2 regions of the Streptomyces sp. NPDC096013 genome follow, and region 2 is predicted to be linked to the other one. Evidence: predicted binding sites of a transcription regulator. Region 2 holds the regulator's gene; the other holds the start of a gene.
What was found. Region 2 encodes HspR, which represses chaperone genes until heat shock. Its sites were predicted from a motif close to TTGAGNNNNNNNNNCTCAA; they were not measured.
Positions count from the first base shown of each region.

Region 1: a site for HspR is predicted at 5,146-5,164, ahead of lon (endopeptidase La). Genes of this name have one in related genera too.

Region 1 covers NZ_JBIWGK010000009.1:33,498-40,765, reverse strand. The annotation lists gene ACIRB1_RS27990 (multifunctional oxoglutarate decarboxylase/oxoglutarate dehydrogenase thiamine pyrophosphate-binding subunit/dihydrolipoyllysine-residue succinyltransferase subunit) at 1-664, opposite strand, end outside; gene ACIRB1_RS27985 (cell wall metabolism sensor histidine kinase WalK) at 946-2,052, opposite strand; gene ACIRB1_RS27980 (response regulator transcription factor) at 2,049-2,789, opposite strand; gene ACIRB1_RS27975 (spermidine synthase) at 2,903-3,598, opposite strand; gene ACIRB1_RS27970 (rhomboid-like protein) at 3,794-4,747, shown strand; gene lon (endopeptidase La) at 5,187-7,268, shown strand, end outside.
Region 2 covers NZ_JBIWGK010000011.1:5,118-12,385, reverse strand. The annotation lists gene ACIRB1_RS31485 (circularly permuted type 2 ATP-grasp protein) at 1-950, shown strand, start outside; gene ACIRB1_RS31480 (alpha-E domain-containing protein) at 947-1,879, shown strand; gene ACIRB1_RS31475 (transglutaminase domain-containing protein) at 1,881-2,723, shown strand; gene ACIRB1_RS31470 (substrate-binding domain-containing protein) at 2,967-4,073, opposite strand; gene ACIRB1_RS31465 (heat shock protein transcriptional repressor HspR) at 4,380-4,832, opposite strand; gene dnaJ (molecular chaperone DnaJ) at 4,838-6,025, opposite strand; gene grpE (nucleotide exchange factor GrpE) at 6,086-6,760, opposite strand; gene dnaK (molecular chaperone DnaK) at 6,757-7,268, opposite strand, start outside.

The DNA.
Region 1 (7,268 bases), on a different contig from region 2:
TGGCCTGCACCATCGCGTAGCCGATGAGGTGGGTGAAGGAGATCTTCCCGCCCCGGGCGCGCTTCAGGTGGTTGTTGATGACGATGCGGTTGTCGAAGAGCAGCTTGACCGGGACCGCGCGCACCGACGTGGCGGTGGGGACCTCGATCGAGGCGTTCATGTTCTTCGCGACCGCGGCGGCCGGGCCGCGCAGCGTGATGAACTCCGGGCCACCGGTGGCCTCGGCCGCGGGCTCCGCCTTCGGCTTCGCGGCGGCGGGAGCGGCGGCGGCCGGCTTGGCGGCGGGCGCCGGAGCGGGGGCCTTGACCGGGGCAGGCGCAGGAGCCGCGGCTGCGGGCGCCGGCGCGGGGACCGCCGGAGCGGCGGGCGCGGCAGGAGCGGCCGGAGCCTGGGCGGCGGGTGCCGCCGGGGCCGGGGTGGTTCCTACGGCCCCCGCGGCCGCAGTACCCGCCGAAGTCGAGGTCGGGGCGGCAGCCGCGCCCGGCTTGTAGTCGGCGAAGAAGTCCCACCAGGCTCGGTCAACCGAGTTCGGATCCTGGAGGTACTGCTGATAGATCTCGTCGACGAGCCACTCGTTGGGCCCGAACGCCGCCGCGGGATTCTTTCCCGCGGGTTGGTCGGACTCGGTCGAGATGGTCGAGTTACTGGGGGACTGTGACGACACGGCGGCAACCGCCCTCTTCCGCTTCACAAGGTGATGGACAGCGGGAATTAAGGCTACGCCCCCATGACGGCCAAGGTCAGGTCGGGTTGGTCCATCGTCGCGTAAGTCACATCGGAAAGTGTGTTTCGAGCGCTGAAATGGCGGGAAACAAGCGTGGTTCCGCTACGGAAGGGGCGTGGCGACGCCGGCCGGACGCGCCGATGGCGCGGGCCTGTGCCTGATCACACGTGTCCGTCAGCGCGGACCGTCGTGGATCTTGGGGCTCCGGTTCGAACTTTACGTCAACTTGGCACGGATGACAGTCCCGGGAGGGTGACGATGATCCGGCAGCCACGGTCGGATTCGGCCACACCGATCCGGCCGCCGTGCAGATCCACCGCCCAGCGGGCGATCGCCAGGCCGAGGCCCGTACCGCCGTCGCTGCCGGGTCCGTGGGGCGCGCTCACCGCTCCCCGGTTGAACCGCTCGAAGATGTGCGCCCACTCCGCCTTCGGGATGCCGGGCCCCTCGTCCAGGACCTCCAGCTCCAGCGACTCCGGCAGCGAACCGCGCCGCGCCTTGACCGTCACCCGGCCGTGCGCGGGGCTGTGCTTGACCGCGTTGTCGATCAGGTTGGCGACGACCTGGTGAATCCGCTCCGGGTCCGCGAGCGCCGTCAGCTCCGGCGGGGACACGTCCAGGTGCAGATGGACGTCCGTGCGCGTGTGACTCCCCGAGCCCGACGCGATGCCCGCACGCGCCGAGGCGACCATGTTGGCCTCCTTGAGCACGCCCGAGAGATACGGCCACACCTCGAACCGGCGGGTCTTCAGCGGTACGACGCCGTTGTCCAGCCGGGAGAGGTCGAGCAGCGTCTCCACCAGCCGCCCGAGCCGCTCCGTCTGCTTCAGTGCCGTCCGCATGGTCTCCGGATCGGCGGCCGAGACGCCGTCGACGACGTTCTCCAGGACGGCGCGCAGGCCCGCGATGGGGGTGCGCAGCTCGTGCGAGACGTTCGCGACGAGCTCCTTGCGCTGGCGCTCCTGCGCCTCCAGCTCGTCGGCCATGACGTTGATCGTCCCGGCCAGGTCGCCCAGTTCGTCGCGGCGGTTCTCCCGCACCCGGCGGGTGTAGTCACCGCGCGAGATGGACCGGGCCACCGTGTTCATCTCGTCCAGCGGCGCGGTGAGGGAATGGGCCACGAACTGCGTTATCAGCAGTGTGGCGATCATCGAGAAGACCGTGATGAAGCGCAGCTCCGTCGCCGTGCGCATGGCGATCATCATCAGACCGGTGGTGATGAGCACCGAGATGACGACCAGAGCGCCCAGCTTGGTCTTGATCGAGAACGGGCGTACGCCGCCCCAGGGCTCCCCGGGGCTCCTCCGTGACGTCGGCCCTTCGCTCATGGCGTCGGTGTCTCCAGTGCGTAGCCCACGCCGTGCACCGTGCGGATGCGCTCGGCACCGATCTTCCGGCGCAGCGCCTTGATGTGGCTGTCGACCGTGCGGGTGCCGGAGGCGTCCGCCCAGTCCCACACCTCGGCGAGCAGCTGCTCGCGCGAGAGCACGGCGCGCGGGGTGTTCGCCAGGCAGACCAGCAGGTCGAACTCGGTGGGCGTGAGATGCACGTCCTCGCTGCGCACCCTCACCCGGCGCTGCGCGTGGTCGATCTCCAGCTCGCCGAGGCGCAGGATGCCCGAGCGCGGGGTGGAGGCGGCCACCACGGCACGCTCCACGCGGCGCAGCAGGACATGCACCCGCGCGGCCAGTTCCCGCATCGAGAACGGCTTGGTCATGTAGTCGTCGGCGCCGACCCCGAGCCCGACCAGCATGTCGGTCTCGTCGTCGCGCGCGGTGAGCATCAGCACCGGCACCGGACGGGCGGCCTGCACACGGCGGCAGACCTCCAGTCCGTCGAAGCCGGGCAGCATGATGTCGAGGATCAGCAGATCGGGCTGCCAGGCCTCGGCGGTGTCGACGGCCGAGGGCCCGTCGCCCGCGGTCTGCACGAGGAATCCCTCGGCGCGCAGACGGGCCGCGATGGCGTCGACGATCGTCGGGTCGTCCTCGACCACGAGCACCCGGCGCTGCGCGCCCGGCGTGGCCGTGGCCGTGCCGTTGTGGGAGGTGTGTGTCTGCTCCATCGCCCGCCCCTGAAGTGTGCTTTCCGGAACCAGTGGGGTGATCCCATGACTGCGCTTGACGCTTGAATGATCGGCGTCAGGGAAGCAGAGTACGGGGAGTCACCGCGCCTTTGCTATCCAGGTCGGACGGCGAGGTGCACGACGTCGGGAACTCCTCGGGCAACGGGGATCTCTTCGGTACGCACCTGTTGGAACCCGGCATTCCATAAGGTTCGCTCAAATTCCGGAGAGGGCTGCGCCGACCATACGGCGAGGACCCCGCCCGGTCTCAACACCCTTGCGCAGCTTGCCAGTCCGGCCGGTGAGTAGAGGCTGTCGTTGCCCTCGGTGACGGTCCAGTCGGGTCCGTTGTCGATGTCGAGGCAGAGCGCGTCGAAAGTGGCGCAAGTCTCATTGACGAAAGCGACAAGATCCGTTTCCACAATTGCCGTGCGCGGATCGGCGAGAGCGGACGCGGAGAGCGCGGACAGCGGTCCTGAGCGGTGCCATTCGACGATCGCCGGCTCCCGCTCCACGACGGTGATCCGGCCCCAGCGGGGGTCGGCGGCGGCGTGCGCGAGCGAGAATCCGACGCCGAGGCCGCCGATCAGTACATGAGGTGCGGGGCGGGAGTCGAGGGCGTCGCGGGCCGCATCGATCAGCAGCCGCTCCGAGCGGCCGTCCGAAGTGTCCATCAGGAAGCAGCCGTTGGCGATGATCTGGAGCAACTCCCCGTGCCGGCGCAGCACCACTTCGCCGTAGGGGCCCTCGCGCCGGTCCAGGACGACGGGGGAGTCGGACCCGGGAGCGCTGTCGTACGCGGTCGTCATGCGAACCATCCTGGCAGTTTCACCGGATTGGGCAGCCGAATTAACCCGAGGCGGGCTCGTCCGTGTGCAAGGTGATGGGGGACGCGTCAGAAGGCTTTCAGGTTGCTGTGAATCGGCCCTCGCGTGGCGTCGGTCATAGACAGCGACAGGTGGGACGACGAAGGGTGGGCGTTGAACCGGAAGGAGCGCCCCACCGTGGAACGGATCGCGACGGCCGACACCCAGGCCTCCGCCACGCCTCCGGGCGGGCCCCTGGCCGCTGAATCCGGGTCGGCCTCGCCCCTGGACCCCGGGTTGCTGGACGGGCTGCCGAGACAGCGGGAAGTGCCGGACGGCGTAGGGGAGTTGGGCTTCGTGACTCCGGCCGTGGCGACGGCGCTCGCCGCGGGCCCGGTGGCGGTGTCGGCCTCCGCGTCGACCCCGGCCGTCCCCGCCGAGTACGCGTCACGGATCTTCCCCGCCCTCACCGCGCTGCGCGGCGTCCGCCCCTGGCGACTCCTGCCGACGCCCACCGGGACGCCGTTCACCTTCTGCTACGGCGTGCTGCTCGTCGTCTCCTCCCTGGTCGCGCAGTACGCGGGACCCGCGCTCGTGGGCCGGTTGCACCAGGCGTCCAGCACGGACGTCACCCACCTCCTCCGCGATCCGTTCCTCGTGCTGGTCGCGAGCGCGCTGTGGATCGTGGGCGGGATGGTGTCGCCGTACGCCTTCCTCTTCCTGCTGGTGCTGACCGCGCTGGAACGGCGGATCGGCGGGGTGCGGACCGCCGGGGTGTTCCTCTTCGGCCACATCGTCGCCACCCTCGCGACCGAGGGGACCGTGGGCATCGCGGTGTGGGCGGGTCACCTGCCCGCCAGCTCCCTGCACCGCCTCGACTACGGCATCAGCTTCGGCGTCGCCACGAGCATAGGAGCCCTCGCCGGCCTCCTCCGGCCCTGGCTCGGCCTCCCGATGATCGCCCTCTTCGGCTGGACCCTGATCCAGGACCTCCTCGCCTTCACCGACCCCATGACGGACTGGGGCCACCTGATCTCCCTGACGATAGGCATCGCGACCTGGCCGCTGATGCGCCGCTGGGCCCGGGCGGCACAGCTGACACGGGCGGCAAGGACGGCTGGGGCGGGGCGGGTTGAGGTCGCGCGGGTCTGACCACCCGCCGAGTCGGGCACGTTCAGCCTCTTCCTTGTCCCGGGCTGCCAAGTCGCCGCCCCCGCCGGGCGGTTGATCCGGTGACCGCGTACGCCTGAGGTGCACGTACGCCTGAGGTGTCGGCGACGCGGTCGCGTCGTCGAGGGCGCCGCTCCGGTCCGCCGCGGTGCCGTTGCCGAAGGGACCGGCATCCAAGGTGCCCCTGCGCCTCCCGTGATCGTGATCGTGATCGTGATCGTGGTGGCGTCACGTCCGGGCCCCCGGCCGTCCCCTCAGCGCACTCCGTTCCCCGGGAAGCCCCCGCCCCCTTTCCGTGTTGACCAGCACGGAGTCCGGGGCGCGTCGCCTGATCGCTCACGGCGAACAACCGGTGGGGAACAATCGAGGACGCCCGAGCATTGAGTCGGCATAGCTCAACTTGACTGCCTAAGGGGAGATCATGGCTTCGACGTCCACACCGCTCACCCTGCCCGTGCTGCCGCTCGACGACGAGGTCGTGCTGCCCGGAATGGTGGTTCCGCTGGACCTGAACGACACCGATGTACGCGCCGCCGTGGAGGCCGCCCAGGCCGCCGCGCGGTCCGAGCCCGGAAAGCCCAAGGTCCTGCTGGTGCCACGCATCGACGGGACATACGCCGGCACCGGCGTGCTCGGCACCATCGAGCAGGTCGGCCGACTGGCCGACGGCGACCCGGGTGCGCTGATCCGCGGCCGTAGCCGCGTGAAGATCGGGGCCGGGACCACCGGTCCTGGTGCCGCGCTCTGGGTCGAGGGCACCGCGCTCGACGAGAGCCTGCCCGAACCCGTGCCCGGCTCCGTTTCCGAGCTGGTGAAGGAGTACAAGGCGCTGGCCACCGCGTGGCTGCGCAAGCGTGGGGCCTGGCAGGTCGTCGACCGGGTGCAGGCCATTGATGACGTGTCCACACTTGCCGACAATTCCGGTTACTCGCCCTTCCTGACCACCGAGCAGAAGATCGAGCTGCTGGAGACCGCCGACCCGGTGGCCCGGCTCAAGCTCGCCACCCAGCACCTCCGCGACCACCTCGCCGAGCAGGACGTCGCCGAGACCATCGCCAAGGACGTGCAGGAAGGCGTCGACAAGCAGCAGCGGGAGTTCCTGCTCCGCCGCCAGCTCGAAGCCGTCCGCAAGGAACTCCGTGAGCTGAACGGCGACACGAGCGACGGCGAGGAGTCCGACGACTACCGTGCCCGCGTCGAGGCCGCCGACCTGCCCGAGAAGGTCCGCGAGGCCGCGCTCAAGGAGGTCGAGAAGCTGGAGCGCTCCTCCGACCAGTCGCCCGAGGGCTCGTGGATCAGGACCTGGCTGGACACCGTCCTCGAACTGCCGTGGAACGAGCGCACCCAGGACGAGTACGACATCCAGGGCGCCAAGGCGATCCTCGACGCCGAGCACGCGGGCTTGGAGGACGTGAAGGAGCGCATCACCGAGTACCTGGCCGTGCGCAAGCGCCGCGCCGAGCGGGGCCTGGGTGTCGTCGGCGGCCGGCGCGGCGGTGCCGTGCTCGCCCTCGTCGGTCCGCCCGGCGTCGGCAAGACCTCCCTCGGCGAGTCCGTCGCGCACGCGATGGGCCGCAAGTTCGTCCGCGTCGCCCTCGGCGGTGTCCGGGACGAGGCCGAGATCCGCGGTCACCGGCGTACGTACGTCGGCGCCCTCCCGGGTCGTGTCGTCCGCGCGATCAAAGAGGCCGGGTCCATGAACCCGGTGGTCCTGCTCGACGAGATCGACAAGGTGGGGTCCGACTACCGGGGCGACCCGGCGGCGGCTCTGCTCGAAGTGCTCGACCCCGCGCAGAACCACACCTTCCGCGACCACTACCTGGAGGTCGAACTCGACCTGAGCGATGTGGTGTTCCTGGCGACGGCCAACGTGCTCGAAGCCATCCCGGAGGCGCTGCTCGACCGGATGGAGCTGGTCCGGCTCGACGGCTACACCGAGGACGAGAAGGTCGTCATCGCCCGTGACCACCTGCTCCCGCGCCAGCTGGAGCGGGCGGGCCTCAAGGACGACGAGGTCGTCATCGACGAGGGCGCGCTGCGCAAGCTCGCCGGTGAGTACACCCGCGAGGCGGGCGTCCGCACCCTGGAGCGCTCGATCGCCCGGCTGCTCCGCAAGATCGCGGCGCAGCACGAACTGGGCGAGCGGAAGCTGCCGTTCACGGTGACCGACGCCGACCTGCGCGGCCTCATCGGACGGCCGCACCACGTGCCCGAGTCCGCCCAGGACCCGGCCGAGCGCCGCACCGCGGTGCCCGGTGTCGCCACCGGCCTCGCGGTCACCGGCGCGGGCGGTGACGTCCTCTACGTCGAGGCGTCGCTGGCCGACCCGGAGACGGGCGCGGCGGGGCTGACCCTGACCGGTCAGCTGGGTGACGTGATGAAGGAGAGCGCGCAGATCGCCCTGTCCTTCCTCCGCTCGCACGGCGCCGAACTGGAGCTGCCCGTGGGCGACCTGAAGGACCGGGGCGTGCACATCCACTTCCCGGCGGGTTCGGTGCCGAAG
Region 2 (7,268 bases):
GATACGCGCAACGCCTGCTCGCCGCGCTGCGGGCCGCCGCGCCCGCCGGCACCCAGGACCCGCGCGTCGTGGTCCTCACCCCGGGGCCGAGCAACGCCGCCTACTTCGAACACGCCCTGCTGGCACGGCTGATGGGCGTGCAGCTGGTCGAGGGGCACGACCTGGTCTGCCGCAACAACCGGGTGTGGATGCGGACCACGCGCGGCGAGGTGCCCGTCCACGTCGTATACCGGCGGCTCGACGACGACTTCCTCGACCCGCTGCACTTCCGCCCCGACTCGGTGATCGGCTGCCCGGGCATCATGAACGCCGCCCAGGCCGGGAACATCACACTCGCGAACGCGGTGGGCAACGGCATCGCGGACGACAAGCTCCTCTACACCTACGTCCCCGACCTCATCCGCTACTACCTCTCCGAGGAACCGGTTCTCCCCAACGTGGAGTCCTACCGGCCCGACGAGCCAGGGCAGTTGGAGGCGGTCCTCGACCAGATCGACCAGCTGGTCGTGAAGCCCGTCGACGGCGCGGGCGGCATGGGCATCGTCATCGGACCCAAGGCCGACGCGAAGACCCTCGAACGCACTCGCAAAGCCGTCGCCGCCGACCCGCGCGGCTGGATCGCCCAGCGCCCGGTCGCCCTCTCCACCTCCCCCACCCTCGCGGGCGAACGCATGGCACCGCGCCACATCGACCTGCGGCCGTTCGCCGTGAACGACGGCACCGACGTCTGGGTGCTGCCCGGCGGCCTCACCCGCGTCGCCCTCCAGGAGGGCAACCTGATCGTCAACTCCAGCCAGGGCGGCGGCTCCAAGGACACCTGGGTGCTCGCGGAGGGCCCCGCCGAACAGCCCGAACCGGCCGCCCCGGACGGCGCACTGCCCGAGGTGGCACCCCGCCAGCTCGGCCCCGACGGCAACCCCACGGTCGTACAGGAAGGGGCGCAGCAGTGAACGACGTGATCCTCTCCCGGATAGCCGAGGCCCTGACGTGGACGGGCCGCTACGTCGAGCGGGCGGACGCCACCGGGCGCATCCTCGACGCCTATCTGCACCGTCTGCTGGAGGACCCCTGGCGCGACGAGGACGCGGCCTGCCGGTCGCTGTACGCGATCCTCGGGGTCGACGCGGGCGGTCAACGCGTGGACATGCAGCAGGTGTTGGACCAGCTCGCGTTCGACGCCCGGTCGACCTGTTCCATCGAGGGCGCGCTCGGCGCCGCCCGCCTCAACGCCCGCAGCGCCCGGGAGGCCGTCTCCTCGGAGATGTGGGAGTGCCTCAACTCCACCTGGCACGCCCTGGCCGACCAGCGCCTCGCGGCCCGCCGCACCGGCCCGTACTCCTATCTCGAACTCGTGCGCAGACGGGCCGCGTTGTTCTTCGGGCTCGCCGACTCGACGATGAGCCGGGACGACAGCTGGCGTTTCGTCGTCCTCGGCAGGAGCCTGGAACGGGTCGACATGACCGTACGGCTGCTGTCGGTACGGGTGTTGGACGCGGCGCACGCGCCCGACTGGCCGACGCTGCTCAGCGCGAGCGGCGCCGACGAGGCGTACGCGCGGGTGTACGGCGGGTTCGGGGACACCCCGCGCGTGGCCGAATTCCTGCTCATGGACCGGGACTTCCCGCGCTCGGCGCTGCACGCGCTGACGACGGCCGAGGAGTGCCTGACCGCGCTCGGGCGCCAGCGGCAGGACCCGGCGCGCCGTCCCATCGGCCGGCTGCGCACCCGTCTCGAATACCTGGACTCGCACGCCCTGGAAGAGCAACTGCCCGCCCTCCTCAAGGACTTGCAGCACGCCTGCATGGACTCGGCGGAAGCGGTCGCGGAGTTGTTCTTCCCGTACCAGGGGCCCGTCGAGTGGGCCCAGGAAGGAGCCTGAGATGACCCGGAGGCTTCGCATCCGTCACACCACCCACGTGTCGTACACCCAGGCGGCCGTCTCCTCCCACAACGAGGTCCGGATGACACCGCTCACGCTGCCCGGCCAGACCACGCTGGACGCACGCGTGACCGTCAACCCGACGACGCCGACCTGGTCGTACTGGGACTACTGGGGCACCCAGGTCACCGGCTTCGACCTCATGGACCCGCACGCCGATCTCACGATCACCGCGTCGAGCCTCGTCGAGACGTCCCCGCCGGAGGAGCTCGGGCCCGCGCCCGACTGGCAGGAGGTGACCGAACGGGCCGCGAACTCGCGCCTGTTGGAATTCCTCGGCCCCACCGTCCGTACGACGGTCCCGCCCAAGCTGCTGAAGAAGGCGCGCAGGAGCGCCGTAGGGCTCGATCCGCACGAGACGGCGGTGGCGGTCTCCGCGCTGGTCGCCGACCGGGTGGCCTACCTGCCCGGCGTCACCGGCGTGAACACCTCGGCCACCGAGGCCTGGGAGCAGGGCGCCGGGGTCTGCCAGGACATCGCCCATGTGACCATCGCGCTGCTGCGGGGGCTCGGCCTGCCCACGCGCTATGTCTCCGGGTATCTCCACCCGGAGCGGGAGGCCGAGCTGCACCGCCCGGTGGCCGGCCAGAGCCATGCCTGGATCGAGTACTGGGCGGGCGACTGGTGCGGCTACGACCCCACCAACCGGACCCGGCCCGACGAGTCCCATGTGGTGGTCGGGCGGGGGCGGGACTACGACGACGTGACCCCGCACAAGGGGATCTACCGAGGAGTGGCGGGCGGGCCGCCGGAGGTGACGGTGGAGTTCACCCGGGTGGCATGAGCGCACGGCGGCGGGCCACGCCCCTCACCATGCCGGCCGGTCGACGAGTCGACGAACCGCGCCTCCGCGCCCGTGGGGCCGTCCGGTCGGCCCCACGGGCGCGGACGGCACCCTGTGCGCGGGGAACGACCACGAGCGCCTCCACGCCCTCGACGCGGCCACTGGTGGGGCACGGACGGCGCTTCACGGCCACGGGCCCGGTCCGCACCACCCCGGTCGTCGCCGACAGCGGCCGACCGGGCGCTACTTCAGCCCGATGGTCGCGCACGCGCTCTTGTAGTCGGAGGTGCAGATGTCGGAGATCTTGTAGATCCCGTCCGCGACCACCGTCGTCTTGATGTTGTCCTTGGTCAGCGCGACCACGGACACCAGCTGCGAGGGGATCTTCTTGTTCGTGGGGCTGTCCACGTTGTCACGGGTGAGGGCGTCGAACTCGATGTCCCTGCCCTGGACCTTGGCGACGGCGATCTTCGCGGCGGCCTCGGCGAGGTCGGGGTACGGCTTGTAGACGCTCATGTACTGCTCGCCGGTCACGATCCGCTGCACGGCGGTGAGTTCGGCGTCCTGGCCGGTGACGGGGGGCAGCTTCGTCAGGCCCGAGGCCTTCAGGGCCTTGATGATGCCGCCGGCCATCGCGTCGTTGGCGGAGTACACGGCGGCGATGTTGCCCTTGCCGAGCTTGCCGATCGCCTCGGTCATCTCCTTCTGGGCCACGACCGGGTCCCAGGCCTTGGTGTTGTAGCTCTCGGCGATCGTCACCTTGCCCTGCAACTCGGACAGCGCGCCGCCCTTGAACACCGCGGCGTTGGGGTCGGTGGGCGAGCCGTTGATCATCACGATCTTGTCGGAGGTGTCCACGTTGCCGCCCAGCGCCTCGAGCAGGGAGCGGCCCTGCACCTCGCCGACCAGTTCGCCGTCGAAGGAGACATACGCGTCGACCGGGCCCTCGGCGAGACGGTCGTAGGCGATGACCGGGATGCCGGCCGCCTTGGCCTTCGCCACCATCGTCCGGATGGCGTGCGAGTCGACGGCGTCGAGCACGATGATGTCGACCTTCTCGTCGATCATCTTCTGCATCTGCTTGTCCTGGACGGACGCGACGCCACCGGCGTTCTCGTACTCGGCCTTGCCCTTGTTCGCGGTGAGTTCCTGGATCTTCGCCTTCATGATCGGGTAGTCGAACTCCGCGTACCGCGTGTTCGTCTTCTCCGGCATGAGCACGCCCACCGTGATGTCGTTGCCCTTCGCCGGAGTCGCGTCCGAGCTGCTCCCCGAGGAGTTGAGGACGCCACAGGCGGCCAGGGGGAGGGCCAGCGAGAACGCGGCCACGGGTATGGCGATACGACGCATTGGGGTGCTCACTTCTGGTGCCGTCCGGACGAGGGTGCAGCATTGCAACCCAGGTGACTGAAAAGCCAACGCGGATGCGACCACCGCCGTCAAGCGGAACCACTTAACGAGATGGCAACGCCACGTTCCGTTCGGCATGTGGAGACCTCGCGAAATCACCTTCAAACACCCTTTACGGACCCTCCATCCAGCGGAAGTTCATGAAAGGGCAAAGATCGGCGCGACCGACTCCGCCCTCTCCGCGCCAGGCGGCATGCGGAAGGGGCCCGGAGAAAACTCCGGGCCCCTTCCGTGTGTGCGTGGACGTCAGTCCGAGGACTGCTGCCGCTTCGGCCGCCACACCACCAGCGCACTGGTCTGCTGGACCTCCTGGTACGGCACCAGGTCGCGCCGGTACGACGCGTGCACCGCGGCCTCGCGCTGCTGCATCGTCGCCGCCGCGCCCTCGACCGCCGACTGGAGCTCGGCGACGCGCTGTTGGAGCGCGACCACCTGGTTCTCCAGCTCGATGATGCGCTTGATGCCCGCCAGGTTGATGCCCTCGGTCTGCGACAACTGCTGGACGGTGCGCAGCAGTTCGATGTCGCGGGCCGAGTAGCGCCGGCCGCGCCCGGCCGTGCGGTCCGGGGAGACCAGGCCGAGGCGGTCGTACTGACGCAGCGTCTGCGGGTGCAGGCCGGAGAGCTGGGCCGCCACCGAGATGACGTAGACCGGGGTCTCCTCGGTCAGCTCGTACGGGTTGCGTCGACGGCCGTCCATCACTCTCATGCTCCCTTCGCGGCCTGGAACAGCTCCGCCCGCGGGTCCTCTCCCGCGGTCGCCTCTCTGTACGCCTCCAGTGCGTCACGAGCATTCCCCGTGACGTCCTTCGGGACACTCACCTCGACCGTGACGAGGAGGTCGCCCCGCGTGCCGTCCTTGCGGACCGCGCCCTTGCCCCGGGCGCGCATCGTCCGGCCGTTCGGCGTGCCCGGGGGCAGCTTCAGCGTCACCGGGGGCCCGCCCAGGGTGGGCACCCTGACCTCGCCGCCGAGTGCCGCCTCGGCGAACGTCACCGGGACCGTCACCGTGAGGTTGTCGTCCTTGCGGCCGAACACCGGGTGCGCGTCGACATGCACCATGACGTACAAGTCGCCCGCGGGTCCGCCGCGTTCGCCCGGTGCGCCCTTGCCGCGGAGCCGGATGCGCTGGCCGTCCGTGACCCCCGCGGGGATCCGGACCTGCATGGTCCGGGACGACTTGGCGCGCCCGCTGCCCTTGCACTCGACGCAGGGGTGCTCGGCGATGAGGCCGCGGCCCTTGCAGTCGGGGCACGGGTCGGTGAGGGAGAAGCCGCCGCCGGAGCCGCGCGCCACCTGGCCGGTGCCGACGCAGGTCGGGCACACGCGCGGTGTGCCGTTCTTGTCGCCGGTGCCCGAACAGGCCTTGCAGGGCTGCTGCGAGGACATCCGCAGCGGCACCGTGGCCCCTTCGATCGCTTCCGTGAAGCTGAGCGTGACCTCGGACTCGATGTCCTGGCCGCGCCTGGGCTGGGTACGGGTCGTGCCCGCGCCACCCCGGTTGAACAGGCCCCCGAAGACGTCACCGATCCCGCCGCCGAAGCCGCCGGCACCCCCGGCGCCACCGCCCTGGGCGCCGCCTCCGAAGAGGTCGCCCAGGTCGAAGTTGAAGTTGCCGCCGCCCGCGCCGCCCGGCCCCGGGCGGAAGCCGCCGTTGCCGAACAGGGCGCGGGCCTCGTCGTACTCCTTGCGCTTCTTGGGGTCACCGAGGATGTCGTTGGCCTCGGAGATCTCCTTGAAGCGCTCCTCGGCCTTGGCGTTGCCCTTGTTGGCGTCCGGGTGGAACTCGCGGGCGAGCTTCCGGTACGCCTTCTTGATCTCGGCCTCGGTGGCGTCCTTGGGGACGCCGAGGACCTTGTAGTAGTCCTTCTCGATGAAGTCCTTGGTGCTCATCCTCGACGTCCCTCCTTTCCTCTGGTGCTACTCGCCGTGCGAGTCCCGTGGGGTGCGATGTCAGCCCTCGTCCGGGCCACCGCTCTCCTTGTCGTCGTCCGCCGTCTCGGCGGCGTCCGAGGACTCCGCCTTGCCGGTCTGCGCGGCGCCGGGCTGCGGCTCCGCGACCGCCACCCGCGCGGGGCGGATGGTGCGCTCGCCGATGCGATACCCGGGCTGGAGGATCGCCACGCAGGTCGTCTCCGTGACGTCCGGCGCGTACGAGTGCATCAGGGCCTCGTGGATCGTCGGGTCGAAGGGCTCGCCCTCCTTGCCGAACTGCTGAAGCCCCATCTTCGCCGCGGCGGTCTCCAGGGATTCGCCCACCGACTTGAAACCGCCGACGAGTTCACCGTGTTCCCGCGCGCGACCGATGTCGTCGAGCGTGGGCATCAGTTCGGTCAGGAGGCTCGCCACGGCGATCTCCTTGACCGCGATCCGGTCGCGCTCGACCCGGCGGCGGTAGTTCTGGAACTCGGCCTGGAGCCGCTGGAGGTCCGCGGTGCGCTCGTCGAGCGCCTTGCGCACCTGGTCCAGCTGGGCCGTCAGACCGGCGATCTGTGCACTTGCGTCCCCTGCCGGGGCCGCCCCCTCCCCACTGCTGGAGGGGGAGGCGGCCTGCGGCTCGGCGTCGTCGGGGGTGGCGCCGGAGGGGACGTCGGGCTTCTCTTCGAAGCCCGGGGTCTCCTCCGTCACGCGGCACCGTCCTTGCGCTCGTCGTCCACGATCTCGGCGTCCACCACGTCGTCGTCCGCCTTGGGCGCCTCGGCACCCGGGGCGTCGCCGCCGGCGGCCTGACCGGCCTGGGCGTCGGCGTACATGGCCTGGCCGACCTTCTGCGAGACCGCGGCGACCTTCTCGGTGGCGGTGCGGATCTCGGCGGTGTCCTCGCCCTTGAGCGCGGCCTTCAGCTCCTCGACGGCGGCCTCGACCTCGGTCTTGACCTCGCCGGGGACCTTGTCCTCGTTGTCCTTGAGGAACTTCTCCGTCTGGTAGACGAGCTGCTCGCCCTGGTTGCGGGACTCGGCGGCCTCGCGGCGGCGGTGGTCCTCGTCCGCGTACTGCTCGGCCTCCTGGCGCATGCGGTCGACCTCGTCCTTCGGCAGCGAGGAGCCGCCGGTGACGGTCATCTTCTGCTCCTTGCCGGTGCCGAGGTCCTTGGCCGTGACATGCATGATGCCGTTGGCGTCGATGTCGAAGGAGA